DNA from 2 places in the Halomonas sp. RT37 genome. Region 1 is predicted to be linked to the other one. Evidence: riboswitches for the same ligand, from Rfam matches in the RefSeq annotation. Region 1 holds a riboswitch; the other holds the start of a gene.
What was found. Region 1 has a riboswitch for thiamine pyrophosphate ahead of NFG58_RS06785 (sodium:solute symporter family protein). Riboswitches for the same ligand answer to the same signal wherever they lie in the genome.

Region 1 (7,118 bases):
AGCGGCGATTGAACAGACCGAAGAACACCGGGAAGGCCGCCGCCGAGCACAGCAGGTCCGCCAGCAGGAACAGATAGAGCACGCTGTAGCCCTGGGCCGCCACCCAGGTCACCGGCACCGCTGCGGCGACGATCAGCCAGCGTGCCAGGCGCATCAGGGTGGCTTCGCTGGCCTGGGGCAGCAGCCGGTGCATGTCGACGGCGATGATGCTGGAGGTGGCGTTGACGGTGGTGTCGGCACTGCTCATCACCAGGGCCAGACCCAGCGGAATCAAGGCCAGGGCGAACCACCGCGGCACCTCGGACAGCAGCACGCTGAACAGCGCCACCGAACCGTCTCCCTCGAGCCCGAGGCCGACGAAGGCCAGGCCGAACAGGCCCATCAGCACGATCACCGGAAAGTTGAACAGCCCTGCGATCCAGAAGCCCCGCCGCAGCACCTTGCTGTCCCGGGCGGCGTAGATGCGCTGCCAGGTGCCCTGGTAGAACAGGCCGGTCAGCATCACCGCGATAAAGAACGTCAGGCCGGCACGCAGGCCACCGGCATCGGTGACATCCAGCAACTGGGGCGCACGTTCCTGCAGGCCCTCGAGCGTCGGCGCGACGCCGCCGGCGGCCTGCCAGCCGAACACCAGCAGCAGCGCCAGCAACGGCAGGATCACCAGCATCTGTACCTTGTCGGTGAAGATGGTGGTGCGCAGGCCGCCGTAGAAGGTGTAGAGCAGGGTCGCGATCATCACTACGCAGGCGGTCAGCCACAGAGGGATCGGCGCCAGCAGGGTGACCATATGGGCGATTGCGGTGAGGCCTGCCGCCAGCGAAATGAACAGATAGAACAGCATGATCGTCAGGGTGAAGGCGTACATGGTGCGCCCGTAGCGATGGATCACGAACTCGGTAAGGCCGTGGCCTTCGGGGATCAGCTCACGCATGCGTCGTCCCAGCGGGATCATCACCAGGCGCGGTACCATGGAACCCAGCGCATAGCCCAGTACCGCGCCGATGCCGCCCCAGGTGGCCGCCTGGGCGGGGCCGAACAGGATCCAGGTGCCCAGGGTGGTGGCCACCAGGGTCAACACCGTGGCGCGGGTGTTCTGGCTGTTGCGAGCCGAGATGTAGTCATCCAGGCCGCCCTGACGACGTCGGGCATAGATCAGGCCGGGGATGGCAAAGATGGCGGCGCACAGCAGAAGCCACAGCGCCGTCCAGGTGGGATCGAGCATCATCGAAAGAAGACCTCTTTCTTGTCGTTGTCCGCAGGGACCGGTGGACAGGCGGGACGAGCGGCGGACAGGAAGAAAGAGGAGATAACGCAACCATCCTTCCCTTCGCCGGCATGACCCGGATCAGGTTCAAAGGGTTACCGCGTGATGCGGAATCTCAGCCGTCAGGCTCCCCCAGGAATGCGCACAGCGTAGGACCGCCTCCGATGGCTGTCAATTGGCGCTTTGGCCGCAGCGACGGGGCGTCAGACGGTGGGCGAGGTGCGCAGGCTGTGCCAGCCATCGTAAAGCCAGTTTGCCGCCCGGCGTGGATCGATGTCAGCCATCGCCAGATAGCCATGACAGCAGGCCTCGCGGCTCGCTCGCACAATGGCCGAGGCGTCGGTGGCGTCCATCACCAGGGTGCGTCGGTGCCCGCCGCCGCCGCGCAGGAAGGGAGCCGCGGGCGCGCGCTGGAACTCGACGCCTGCCGGCAGGGGCGCTGTCGAGTGATGCGTGTCGGGGTGGTCTGGGGCGCACAGGATGACCTCGAAGCCGAGCCGTTGTCCCTGGCGCGCCAGGTCGGCATTGACCGGAGAGTGGCCGGTCAGTACCAGACGCAAGGCCGGCTGGATCAGCACCTCGACGACGTCGTCGCCGATCTGGACCAGCGGACTGGTTGGCGTGGGTCGCTGCAGGTTCATGGACGTACTGCCCAGGCTGACGCGGCGAATCAGCGATGGCTGGCCGGCGAGCGTTGCATGGATGACCTCCAGGTGCACCAGGGTCTCGCTGCTCGGTGACAGGCGCTCGACCAGACAGGGGGTGCCATCGTTGGCGTTGTTGTCGATATTGACCAGGCAGGCGCCGCCGCCCCGGGCCTGGGTCAGCAAGATGGGCTGTCCGGCGTACCCGGGGCCATCGGCATCGCTGGTGACGCTCAGGTGGGGGAAGGCGGGAGCAGGGGTGTCCAGGCGTGTGCACAGCCAACTGGTATCCCCGCGATTGGCCAGCGTCAGGGCGTGTTCGATGGCGACAAGGTCCTGGTGGATCATGGGCAGCTCCCGCGGCGGTGTCGGCCACGCCAGCATAGCGTGGAAGCGGGCAAGCGAAATAATCCGGCATCTATAAGCATCTTTTCATAGGCTAGAGAAGACGGCACGCGAGCCGCCAGGGTATTGACCTGCTGCCGGTCCAGGGCAGGGCTTACGCAAGGAGATGTCCTCATGGAGCGTTTTGCCTGGGTGGAAGAGGCATTGGTGTCGTCCGGAACGGTGCTGGTACGCCTGACGCCGGAGTTGCAGGTGCACGACGTGGTCGGTGATGCCGTGCGCGTGCTGGGCGAGCCTGGAGACGTCTGGATCGGGCGGGGGCTGGCAGAGCTGCCTGGCGAGGCCGCGGCAGTAGCTGAAGCCTGGGTCTCCCGGGGTGCCGCTCACGCTGCCAAGCCTTCGATGCCGCTGGAAATGGGCGATGGTAGCTGCTGTCGCCTGGCCGATGGTGGGCTGGTGCTGCGACTGTCGGCTCGGCAGAAGGCAAGCCGCGGTGTCATCGCGCGGATGGCCGACCACCTGCCGGTGATGGTGGCCTACGTCGACCGCGACTTCTGCTTCCGTTTCAACAATCGTGCCTACCTCGACTTCATCGGCCTGCCTGCCGAGGCGCTGATGGGGCAGCCGGTGTCTTCGGTGCTCGATGCAGACTCCTACGCCAAGATCCGGCCACGTTTCGATCTGGCGCTGGCGGGGCAGGAGGTCAGCTACGAGGATTCCCTGGTGCTCCAGGATGGTCGCCAGATCTACTTCAAGGTCCACTATCTGCCGGACCTGGTGGAAGATGAAGTGATGGGCTTCTACGCCATCATCCAGGACGTCTCCGAGTATCGCTCGATGATCCAGTTGTTACGGGATGTCCATACCGGGGTAAATCGCACCGATATCGGAGTATCAGAGATCGTCGACATGCTGCTGCGTGACGCCTTGAGCTACCTGAGGCTGGATATCGCGCTGGTCAGTCAGGTCGAGGGGGAGCGTTACACGGTGCGCTGGGCGGCCTCGGATAATGCGCCAGTAGGGGCCGGCGATAGCTTTGCACTGGGTGACACCTACTGTCGGCTGACCCTCGACGCCGATGACGTCTTCCATACCCACCGCGCCGGGCAGGACGAGCGAGTCAAGGGCCACCCCTGCTACGAGAACTTTCAGCTGGAGACCTATATCGGTGCACCGCTGCGGATCCAGGGCAAGGTCTGGGGAACCCTGAACTTCTCCAGTCCGTCGGTGCGCCGGCACGCCTTCAGTGAGGTCGACATCGAGTTGGTCCGGCTACTGGTCGGGGCCGTCGAACGTGTCATTTCCAACGAGATGGAGGTCGAGCGTATTCGCCTCGAACGTGATCAGCTGGAAGACCAGGCGATGACCGATGCCTTGACCGGACTCCCCAATCGAAGCCAGCTGGATCGCCACGTCACCCGCCTGATCGAGGAATGCGACAGTGGCGGGATGGTGTTCTCGCTGGCCGCGGTCGATATCGACTTCTTCAAGCAGGTCAATGATGGTTTCGGTCATTCGGCCGGTGACCAGGTGCTCACCTGGCTGGCGCAGACAGTAGCCAACTGCCTGCGTGATGGCGATCTGGTGGCGCGCACCGGCGGCGAGGAGTTCGTGGTGGTCATGCGGCGCACCGCCTTGCCCGAGGCGATCAAGGCGGCCGAGCGGGTGCGTCGTGCGGTGGAAGGGGGGGAAATCACCCTGTCGGATGGACAGACGATTCGCATCACCATCAGCATCGGCGTCAGCCAGTATCGCAAGGGGGAGGGATTTGCACCGCTGTTCGAGCGCGCCGACCGGCGCTTGTACAGCGCCAAGCGTAGTGGTCGCAACCGCATTGCCAGCCAGGATGAATAGTGCCCAGGTGTCGCCAGGTGCAGCGTTGTCATCGCTGACGTAGGACTTTGCTCGTGCTTGCGGTCTAGTCTGAAAGGCCCAGTGTGGGTGGTTGGGTAATCTCAGGTGGCTGGGCTGAGGTGACAGCGGCTGGCAGGCCCTGGCATCACCTTCCCGTCACGGGATTTTCACCACACCCTCGGCCCCGAAGAGTGCCTCCTGCCTAGGCGTAGTTCCTGAACTTTCCAGGTTTCAATGTGTTACCCGATTCCCTTCGGTTGCGGAATGCGATAGCGGGTATGAACTTTCTCATCTTTTGCGATGTAGTTTCCTACTGCGTCGATACTGCGTTGATCATGTTGCCTGCAAAAGAGTAGATAGGAGCTGTGTTCCTACAAAAGATGTGGGTAATATCGTACATCCGTTGTTAATAAAATATTACAAAGCAGTTGCGTAATGCCGGTGTTTGTCCCACCGGTGCGCAGGGGAAAAATCATCATGCATCTCAACAAGCTTGCGTTCGGCCTGGCGTTGGGCGGGTGGGCGTGCCTGCTTGCTCCGTCCGTGCTGGCAGAAAGTCTGCTGGAACTTCACGAGCTCGCGGTGGACAGCGATCCTCAGTTTCAGGCCGACTTTCATGGTAAGCAGGCCACCGATGAGCGTTACTATCAGGCGCGCTCAGCGCTGCTGCCGCAGATCAATGTCAATGTCGAGCGCAGCGAGATCTCCCAGGACATCGTCAGTACCGACAACGAGGTCTACGGCAGCGGCAGCACGTCCTACCCGACCACCGTCTACGGTGTCTCGCTCGAGCAGTCGATCTATGACTATTCCCGCTGGGCAGCCTTTGGCCAGGCCAAGCTGGAGATCCAGCAGGCCGCGTCCGAGCTCGAGGTCTCGCGCCAGGATCTCTACCTGCGGGTGGCCGAACGCTACTTTGCGGTACTCGCCCTGTCGGAAAACCTGAGTTTCCTGCAGGCCGAAAAGAAGCAGGTCCAGACCAATCTCGAGCAGGTCAGGGCGCGTTTCGAGGACGGTTTGATTCGCGAGATCGATCTGCTCGACGCCCAGGCGCGCTTTCTGCAGGTCGAGGCGCGGGAGCTGGACGTGGCCAACCGTCTGCGCGATGCCCTCAATGCCCTGGCCGAGGTCAGCGGCGTGCGTCCGGTGGAGCTTAGCCTGGTCGATGAGGACCTGACCCTGGCGAGCCCGGAACCGTCGTCAGTCGAGGCCTGGATCGAGCTGGCGATGCAGCGTAATCCTCGTCTGTCAGCCGCACGGCTGGCGGTGGAAGTGGCCAATCAGCAGGTCAAGGTGAGTCGTGGTGGTCACTATCCGACCCTCGATCTGAGTCTCGACTACGACAACGACGAGACCGAGGGCTCATTGTTCGGCGGCGGCAGCGAGGTCGAGACCCAGACCATTCGGGTCGGCCTCGATGTGCCGGTCTACAGCGGTGGGCGAGTGTCGTCGGAGGTGCGCGAAGGAACCCGTCTGATCGAGGCAGGGCAGGCTCGACTCGAACAGGTGCGGCGAGAACTCGACCGCGAGATACGTGCGGCCTTCGAGGGTATCGTCACCGCCATGTCCCGGGTCAGGGCTCTGAGCGAGTCCTTGAGCGCCAACCAGCGCATCGTCGAATACCGCCAGGTGGCCTATGAATCCGGTGTCATGCCGGTGCTCGAACTGCTCGACGCCGAGCGCGATCTGTTCTTCGCCCGCAGCGAACTTGCCAGTGCGCGCTACGACTACCTGATCAGCGTGCTGCGGCTGAAGCATGCCGCCGGCGTCATCAATGGCGAAGACCTGGCGGAGATCGACGCCCATATGAATGACCGGATGGACCTCCTTGCCTTCCAGCACTGAACCCCGGCCCTTCGCCGAGCGTCAGGCGTTGATCGAGTCCTGGCTCGATAGCCTCGCGCGTCCCTACAGTGCCGAGCGCTCGGTCAAGTGCGCTCCCGCCCGCTGGGCGCATCAGCGCAGGCTCTACAGTGTGCCGCTCGAGGGCGTTGACGCCGACGATCTGGCGGTGCGCCTCGAGGGGTTGCTGGAGTCGCTGGCGCTGGCGCCTGGCGACCGGAGGGCCTTCGTCGCCGGACTGTCGACGCAGACGATGGCGCACTATCTGCATCTCGGGCTGGAGGCCGCGACCACCAAGGTGTACTGGGAAGCGCCGCTGCCGGACAAGGCCCTGCCGGGGCGTCGCTTCCCGCTGTACCAGGCGTGGAAGTGGCGCCCTGGCGTCGACGCCAGTGTCTCCGACTATGTCCTGCTCGAGAGCGCCGAGGCGGTGCGCCATGCATTGGCGAGCACGCTTGCGGCGATGCCCCCGCTCGTCGGTGACGTGATCGAACAGCTCGAGGTCAGCCACGCGCTGGCACGAAAGCCCTGGCCACCGTTGACCGTGAGGATCGAGGAACGGCGCCAGGGTCGCGATACCGGTCGTGATTCCCTCAATCTGCATCTACATCCGGCCGAGATACGTCTGGGCGAACTGGCGGGCCTTTTGTTGTCGCTGGCTCGCGAGTGGCGCTGTACGTCGCGCGCACAGGCGATCGAGTGGATCGCCGCCCACGGCGACAAGCCGCTGAGCAACCTTTCTCTGGGGTTCGATGCGAAAGGCGAACCCTTCGTGACCTTCTACCACGGGGTGACACTGGTCTCCCCGACTTCCACCGGCGCGCTGGCCGCGCAATGGCGCTGACGTCCAGGCCCAGGGACGACACTCAAGTACTAGAGGACTCTTTCATGGCGACTCAACTTCTTATCTATCGCAACGTTCAGCCGATCACCCGCGACAAGCATGGCGAGCTGTCGCTCAAGGTCGGCAAGGACTTCGGCTTTGCCAGCGGGGTGAACTCGGTGCCGCTGATGGCGGCCGAATTTCCGACCGCCGCCACCGACCTGCCGATCGTCTTCACCCAGGCCGACGACGGGGTGCTGCCGGTCGCCGTGCTGGGACTCGAGCAGGACCAGAATCTGCTGGTGGACCGTGAAGGCCAGTGGCGCGGTGAGTACGTGCCGGCCTT
Region 2 (7,118 bases), 180 kb from region 1:
CGGCGTGACCTTCACTGGCGGCCTGTTCGAGCTCACGCATGTCGTTGGTCAGCTCGGACAGCCCCAGCAGTCCGCTCTTCTGGTTGAGCAACTGATCGACGCCCTCCAGCGACATGCCTAGCTGGCGCGCCAGGTGCAGGTGCAGGCCGGGGTCGACGTCACCGCTGCGGGTGCCCATCACCAGGCCTTCCAGCGGGGTCATGCCCATGCTGGTGTCCAGGCTCCTGCCGGCCCATACCGCAGTGGCGGAGCAGCCATTGCCCAGGTGGGCGATCAGCCAGCCGCCTTCACCACGGGCGCTGACTTCTGTCAGGCGTCCGGTCACGTAGGCATGGCTCGAGCCGTGGAAGCCGTAGCGACGGATGCCGTGTCGGCTGTAGAGCTCTTCGGGGATGGCGTAGCGGTAGGCGTGGGGCGGCAGGGTCTGGTGGAAGGCGGTATCGAACACCGCCACCTGAGGCAGATCCTCGAACAGCCGGCGCGTGGCGACGATACCGTCGAGGTTGGCCGGATTGTGCAAGGGAGCCAGGCTGATGGTCTGGCGAATGGTGCGCACCACGGCGTCGTCGAGCAGGGTAGCGGCGGTGAAGCGCTCGCCGCCGTGTACCACCCGGTGGCCGATACCGATGGGCCGGTGGACGTCAAGGTGCTCGAGGATGGTCTTGAGCGCCAGGGCGTGGGTCGCTCGGGGAAGCGAGACCTCGCGGGCGCTGCCGTGTTCGTCTACAAGCTTGAGGCGAGCCTCGTGGCTACCCAGGCGCTCGGCGATACCGGACAGTCGGGGAGCGTCGGGGGCCTGATCGACCAGCGCGAACTTGATCGAAGAGGAGCCGCAGTTGATCACCAGAATCGGGGCTTTCATGCCATCTCCAGAAAAGACGCCTTGGTGAGGCGAGAATGCGTGGGATGGCGGCGAATCTAGCACCGCCCCGGGGCGCGAATAACTGGCCTGGGGAGGTAGTCGAACGGCTTTGCTGGTGGATCCGACGAAGCCGTGATGAGCGTCAAGTGCATGAATCTTCGAGTTAGACTTTTGTCTAACTTTGTGCGGCAGAACTGGGACCAGGCGTACAAGACGTGCATCCCCGGGCAGTCGAACGCTGCCCGGGGATGCGCCGGGGAGTGGCTTGTCTCAGACTTCCTTGTAGAGCTCCGCGCCTTGTTCACGGAAGGCCCGGGCGCGCTCCTCCATGCCGGCCATGACGGCGTCGCCGTCACCCTCCAGGCCGTTGTCGCGGGCGTAGTCGCGGACCTCCTGGCTGATCTTCATGGAACAGAACTTGGGGCCGCACATGGAGCAGAAGTGGGCCACCTTGGCGGAGTCCTTGGGCAGCGTCTCGTCGTGATAGGCGCGGGCGGTGTCAGGGTCCAGGCCCAGGTTGAACTGGTCCTCCCAGCGGAACTCGAAACGCGCCTTGGACAGGGCGTTGTCGCGGCGCTGGGCGCCGGGATGCCCCTTGGCCAGGTCGGCGGCGTGGGCGGCAATCTTGTAGGTGATGATGCCGGTCTTGACGTCGTCCTTGTCGGGCAGGCCCAGGTGCTCCTTGGGGGTGACGTAGCACAGCATGGCGCAGCCGTACCAGCCGATCATCGCCGCTCCGATGCCCGAGGTGATGTGGTCGTAGCCCGGGGCGATATCGGTCACCAGCGGCCCAAGGGTATAGAAGGGCGCCTCGTCGCAGTACTCGAGCTGCTTGTCCATGTTCTCCTTGACCAGGTGCATGGGCACGTGGCCGGGGCCTTCGATCATCACCTGGACGTTGTGGTTCCAGGCGATATGGGTCAGCTCACCCAGGGTCTTGAGCTCCGCCATCTGGGCCTCGTCGTTGGCGTCGGCCACCGAGCCCGGGCGCAGGCCATCGCCCAGCGAGAAGGCCACGTCGTACTGCTTGCAGATCTCGCAGATTTCCTCGAAGTGGGTGTAGAGGAAGCTTTCCTGGTGATGGTAAAGGCACCACTTGGCCATGATCGAGCCACCTCGGGAGACGATGCCGGTGACCCGGTTGGCGGTCAGCGGCACGTAGCGCAGCAGCACGCCTGCGTGGATGGTGAAGTAGTCCACGCCCTGTTCGGCCTGCTCGATCAGGGTGTCGCGGAACACCTCCCAGGTGAGGTCCTCGGCCACGCCCTTGACCTTCTCCAGCGCCTGATAGAGCGGCACGGTGCCGATCGGTACCGGCGAGTTGCGGATGATCCACTCACGGGTTTCGTGGATGTTCTGGCCAGTGGACAGATCCATGATGGTATCGGCGCCCCAGCGGATGCCCCAAGTCATCTTCTCGACCTCTTGCTCGATGGAGGAGGTCACCGCCGAGTTGCCCAGATTGCCATTGATCTTCACCAGGAAGTTGCGCCCGATGATCATCGGCTCGGCTTCCGGGTGGTTGATGTTGGCGGGGATGATGGCGCGCCCGGCGGCGACTTCCTGGCGCACGAACTCTGGGGTGATCTCCTCGGGAAGACGGGCGCCGAAGCCCTGCCCGGGATGCTGGTGGTCAAGGATGCGCTCGACCTCATCGCTGCCTCGATAGCCATCGGCCAGGGCCTGTCGACGCTGGTTCTCGCGGATGGCGATGAACTCCATCTCCGGGGTGATGATGCCGCGGCGGGCGTAGTGCAGCTGGGTAACATTGCCGGCGCGGCCATCGGCGCCACGACGTGCGCGGCGCGGCGTACGAGTCAGTTCGAAGCGCAGCGGAGCGAGCGTCGGGTCGTTGGCACGTCGGCGACCGTAGTCCGAGGTCGGGCCATCGAGCCATTCGGTGTCGTCGCGCTCCTCGATCCAGGGCCGGCGCAACTCGGCAAGCCCGCGGCGCAGGTCGACCTCGACCTGGGGATCGGTGTAGGGGCCGGAGGTGTCGTAGACCAAGAGCGGCGGGTTGGCCTCATCGGCCCCGGAGGTGCGGGTCGCCGACAGCGAAATCTCGCGAAACGGCACCCGCAGGTCGTCGCGGGAGCCCTGTACATGGACCTTGCGAGAGCCCGGCAGCGGCGCAACCGCGGCCTGGTCGACCTGGGCGGTCTCGGCCAGGAAGTGCGCACTATGGCGGGGTTTGTTTGAGGAAACGGGTTGATCGAGCGGCATTGGCTTGTCCTTCTCACGGCACTGGGTGCTGTCGTTGTTGTAGGCATGGCGCGAGGAAGGAGGGGGCGTCGTGGCCTGGGCCGTGAGCGCTTGATCCCTACGCTGGTCCTCACCGCGATGCCATGGCATCGGGGTTACCCCCAGATCAGGTTCAACGGGTCCCATGCGCTGCATGATCTCAGCCGCCTCTGGCGGCCCCCCGTCAAGCGTGGTGCTGATTGTGTTAGTCGCTTAGATCGAGTCCCATCTTCCAGAAGTCGATCTCGAGTCGTGTTGCGTCGGCGAAGATCCGTGACAGTCGCGCGAAGCGCTCGCCGGACACCTGGCCAAGCTGATCATCGAGCCAGGCCTGCTCCTGGCGCGCTGCGGCCTGGAAGTCGTCGCTTTCGTACATGGCGATCCAGGCGTCGAAGGGGTTGTCGGCACCGCGCAGGGTGTCCGGGCGGGCGTTGAGGTTTCGTGCGATATCGGCGTAGCCGACCATGCAGGGGGCCAGCGCCACGTGCAGGTCCAGGAGGTCGCCGCGGCTGCCGGCGTCCAGCACGTAGCGGGTATAGGCCAGGGTGGCGCGGGCTTCGGGCAGCTCGGCGAGTTCGGCCTCGCCGATGCCCCAGTCGCGGCAGAAGGCGAGATGCAGGCCGAGTTCCACGTCGAGGATGGTCTTCATGCCGTCGAAGGCGCCGCGCAGCTCGTCGAGGCTGTGGCTCTTGTAGGCCGCCAGGGCGTAGGCCCGGGAGAACTGCAGCAGAAACAGATAGTCCTGCTTCAGATAGTGACGGAAGCTGGCGTCGGCCAGTTCACCACGGCCAAGGGCGAGCACGAAGTCGTGTTCGATGTAGGCGTGCCAGTCATCGCGGCAGGCGTCGACAAGATCGGTAAAGCGGTAGCCCATGTTGCCTCCGGTTGGTGCGAATCCGGAGAGCGGCGGCCAAGGACACGGCGACGAGAAAGGAGGGAGGTGCGCGCGCAGGGGCTGGCACCACCGCCTGATTCCCTACGCCGGTTCAAGGTGTGAAGCCACACCGCACCCGGATCAGGTTCCACGGGATCGGCGCTGGCGGCCGGTGATTCGTCACCCTGGCCCTGCGCCATCTCAGCCGGATTCACCGGCACCCCGTCAAGCGAGTCTGGATCGAGTCTAGCATGACCTCGAAGGGAGTCCACCTCGGCTTGGCAAGAACCGATCCCGATCAGTAGATACGCCGCTGGGGGGAGGAGGTTTCCACGATATCGCGAGAGTGCAACTGCCCAGATATCTGGAGAAGTTTCCGCATGGTTGAGAATGCATTTTATCCGATTGAGGAAATGTGGCGAAGTAGAGTCCTGATTGATCAATTCGACAAAGTTTCGACGATTTTGTTGTTATTTAAAGGGATATTTGCGTGGTTTTTCCTGGATGTTCTCTGGATTGTATTTGCGTGTTTTGCGGCTGCCTGATAGAGAATATGTGAGAGAATCTAGAGTGAAAAAAGTACGTTTGTTTTATCGATATTCTGACAGTCGTTGTGCGCTTGACGACTCCTTTGTGAAGAAGGGCAGAAAGTGACAGGTGTGTTGGTCCCGTTTTATTGGCAGCATTGGTTCGCCGAGCTTTCATGGAAGCTAAAAATGCTTGCTTTGTTCTCTTTTGAACCACCCGTGGGTCAGGTAAATGGTGCATGGGGAAGGTTTTTATGAAGGGCTCCGGGGCCGTTGTCAGTGCTCGTTTCTCAACACAATAGACAAATATTTCGCCTATCTTTTTTTATGCAAATATTTTAGAAAGGAAGACGAGATGCCAGTGTTGGCGTAAACATTCCTATTCGTCGTGGCAATGTGTGATTTAAGATAGACGTTATCAATTTTGTTCGTTCACGACCGATGTTATATCTTATATCTGAGGTGATTAATATGAATCCATATTCGACACTTCCAGACCGTGCCTTCTGGAAAAAAGCTGTATCCGAAAAGTCGTTTTTTGACATATCCAATTTGTGGTCTCCACAGTTCAAGATCACAAAGGATAGTAGGGTGGTTACCTTCGGTTCCTGCTTTGCGCAACATATTGGAAATGCTCTTGATAGCAGAGGGTTCAACTGGGTCTCGACAGAAACTCCACCCAAGGGACTCTCGCAGGAAAATGCAAAAAAATACAATTACAATATTTTTTCGGCCAGAACCGGGAATATATACACTACCTCATTGTTGAAGCAGTGGGTAGAGTGGGCAACAGGGATAAAAGAGCCGCCTGAGGAGATTTGGGAAAAGGACGGACGGTTCTATGATCCCTTTCGCCCCGTGGTGGAACCAGAGGGTTTCTGTAGTAAAGAAGAGTTAATGCTCTCTCGAGAGGAGACAATAAAAGCGTTTAGGGAATGCATCGTCTCATCAGACTTCTTTGTCTTCACCCTAGGGTTGACTGAAAGCTGGTTCAATGCGGAATACGGCTACGAGTATCCGATGTGTCCCGGAACTTCAGCAGGGACCTACCTGAAAGGTATCCATGCGTTCAAGAATCAGATGTATCCCTCTGTGATGAATGATCTGCGAGATGCCATAGAAATAATGCGTCATGAGAATCCTGCGCTACGCCTTATATTGACAGTTTCCCCTGTTCCTTTGGTAGCGACCAACTCCAGGAACAACGTGATCGTCGCTACAATGGAATCCAAGTCAGTGTTGCGCGCCGTGGCTGGGCAAATTGCTAGAGGTTGTAATTATGTGGATTATTTTCCTTCGTATGAAATAATCAACAGCCCGGTTTTCAAGGGGGTGTTTTTCGAACCCAATCAACGAAGTGTTAACCCCCACGGTGTCGATTTTGTGATGAATCATTTTTTTTCTTCTCTGAGGACAAAGTTCGGCGCTGAGATTTTCGGAAAACAAAACAAGAGGGTAGGTAACGTAAAGAAAGTTAATGATCTGGTTTGCGAAGAAGAGATCTACGACGCCTTTGGAGGTAAGGAATGAAGAAAAATATTTGTGTGCTGGGCAATAGCCACGTTGGTGCTTTGAAAAGAGCCTGGGACCTGATGCCGGAGTGGCATCAAGAATATAATCTTGTCTTCTTTACCGCTAGAAGTAATGGCTTGGGTGGACTGATTCTCATCGATAATAAACTTGTTCCAAAAACAGCTAGATTAAAGAGAACCATCACCTATACATCGGGTGGCAAGAGTGAAATTGATATCGTTGAATATGACCTATTCTTGATTTACGGACTTCAGATGGAAGTTTTTTTTGTCGAACTTGGGAAGTTTTTTTCATCAGCAGTAATAAAACAAGCCGTGCAGGATAGTGTCAAGGGTACGACGTCCTGGAAGATCATGGAAATGATCAGGAGCGTGACCAATAAAAAGATATATGTTGGACATAATCCCCTGCCTATTCAGAAGAAAGGTGATGATAGAAGTTATCCTCCGGAAAGCTACCTGTCCGGAATAAAGTTGATGAACGATGAAGTGTATGATAAATGCAATGCCGAGTTGATCGCTCAGCCTGCTGATACCATCGTCAACGGATGTTTTACGGAGCGGGAGCTCTCGAAGGGAAGTAAAAGATTGCCTGTAGGGGATGCCATGGATGAGGAAGCGCATCCAGACCATGATATCAGGCATATGAACGAAGAGTTCGGGAAAAAGTGGCTATCCTGCTTTTTAAGTAGAGATTGACAAAGGGTTGTCCTGGCGGATGTGTGTTATTCGGAGCTGGAGAACGCTCTTTGTAGAGCAAAGCGTTACCACCAGACAGCGGCAAACAGATGAATCATGGATCACGCCACTATGCTTGACGTGTTGTAGTCCGCTGGGATTCCCCCTCCGGATGATGCAAAAGGAGGGGGAGGACACAACGCTGTGCCACGGCACCGGCTCAGTCGACGGGCTTCTCGCCGGAGACTTCCGGCGCCGATTCCGTGCCGTGCTCACGAAAGGACTGCACCGGCATCTCGCGGGGGATTTCCCGTGGCGGCTCGGCCGGGGTCGCCGGCGGCGGTGGTGCCTCGGCGACGCGAAGCTCGCCTACCACCGCCGGGGGGCGGGTCTCGCTCGGGACC

Region 2: it holds a riboswitch for thiamine pyrophosphate, as region 1 does, so the genes downstream of both, thiC (phosphomethylpyrimidine synthase ThiC) here and NFG58_RS06785 (sodium:solute symporter family protein) in region 1, are expected to answer to the same signal.

The regions. Positions count from the first base shown of each region.
Region 1 is NZ_CP098827.1:1,523,936-1,531,053, forward strand. Features, by position in the region: gene NFG58_RS06785 (sodium:solute symporter family protein) at 1-1,225, opposite strand, end outside; TPP riboswitch at 1,306-1,408, opposite strand; gene NFG58_RS06790 (hypothetical protein) at 1,468-2,256, opposite strand; gene NFG58_RS06795 (diguanylate cyclase) at 2,428-4,107, shown strand; gene NFG58_RS06800 (TolC family outer membrane protein) at 4,585-5,952, shown strand; gene NFG58_RS06805 (hypothetical protein) at 5,936-6,793, shown strand; gene NFG58_RS06810 (SapC family protein) at 6,838-7,118, shown strand, end outside.
Region 2 is NZ_CP098827.1:1,340,608-1,347,725, forward strand. Features, by position in the region: gene NFG58_RS05980 (acetate kinase) at 1-862, opposite strand, end outside; gene thiC (phosphomethylpyrimidine synthase ThiC) at 1,133-3,085, opposite strand; TPP riboswitch at 3,163-3,297, opposite strand; gene tenA (thiaminase II) at 3,309-3,977, opposite strand; TPP riboswitch at 4,059-4,212, opposite strand; gene NFG58_RS05995 (GSCFA domain-containing protein) at 4,976-6,034, shown strand; gene NFG58_RS06000 (hypothetical protein) at 6,031-6,735, shown strand; gene mdoH (glucans biosynthesis glucosyltransferase MdoH) at 6,935-7,118, opposite strand, start outside.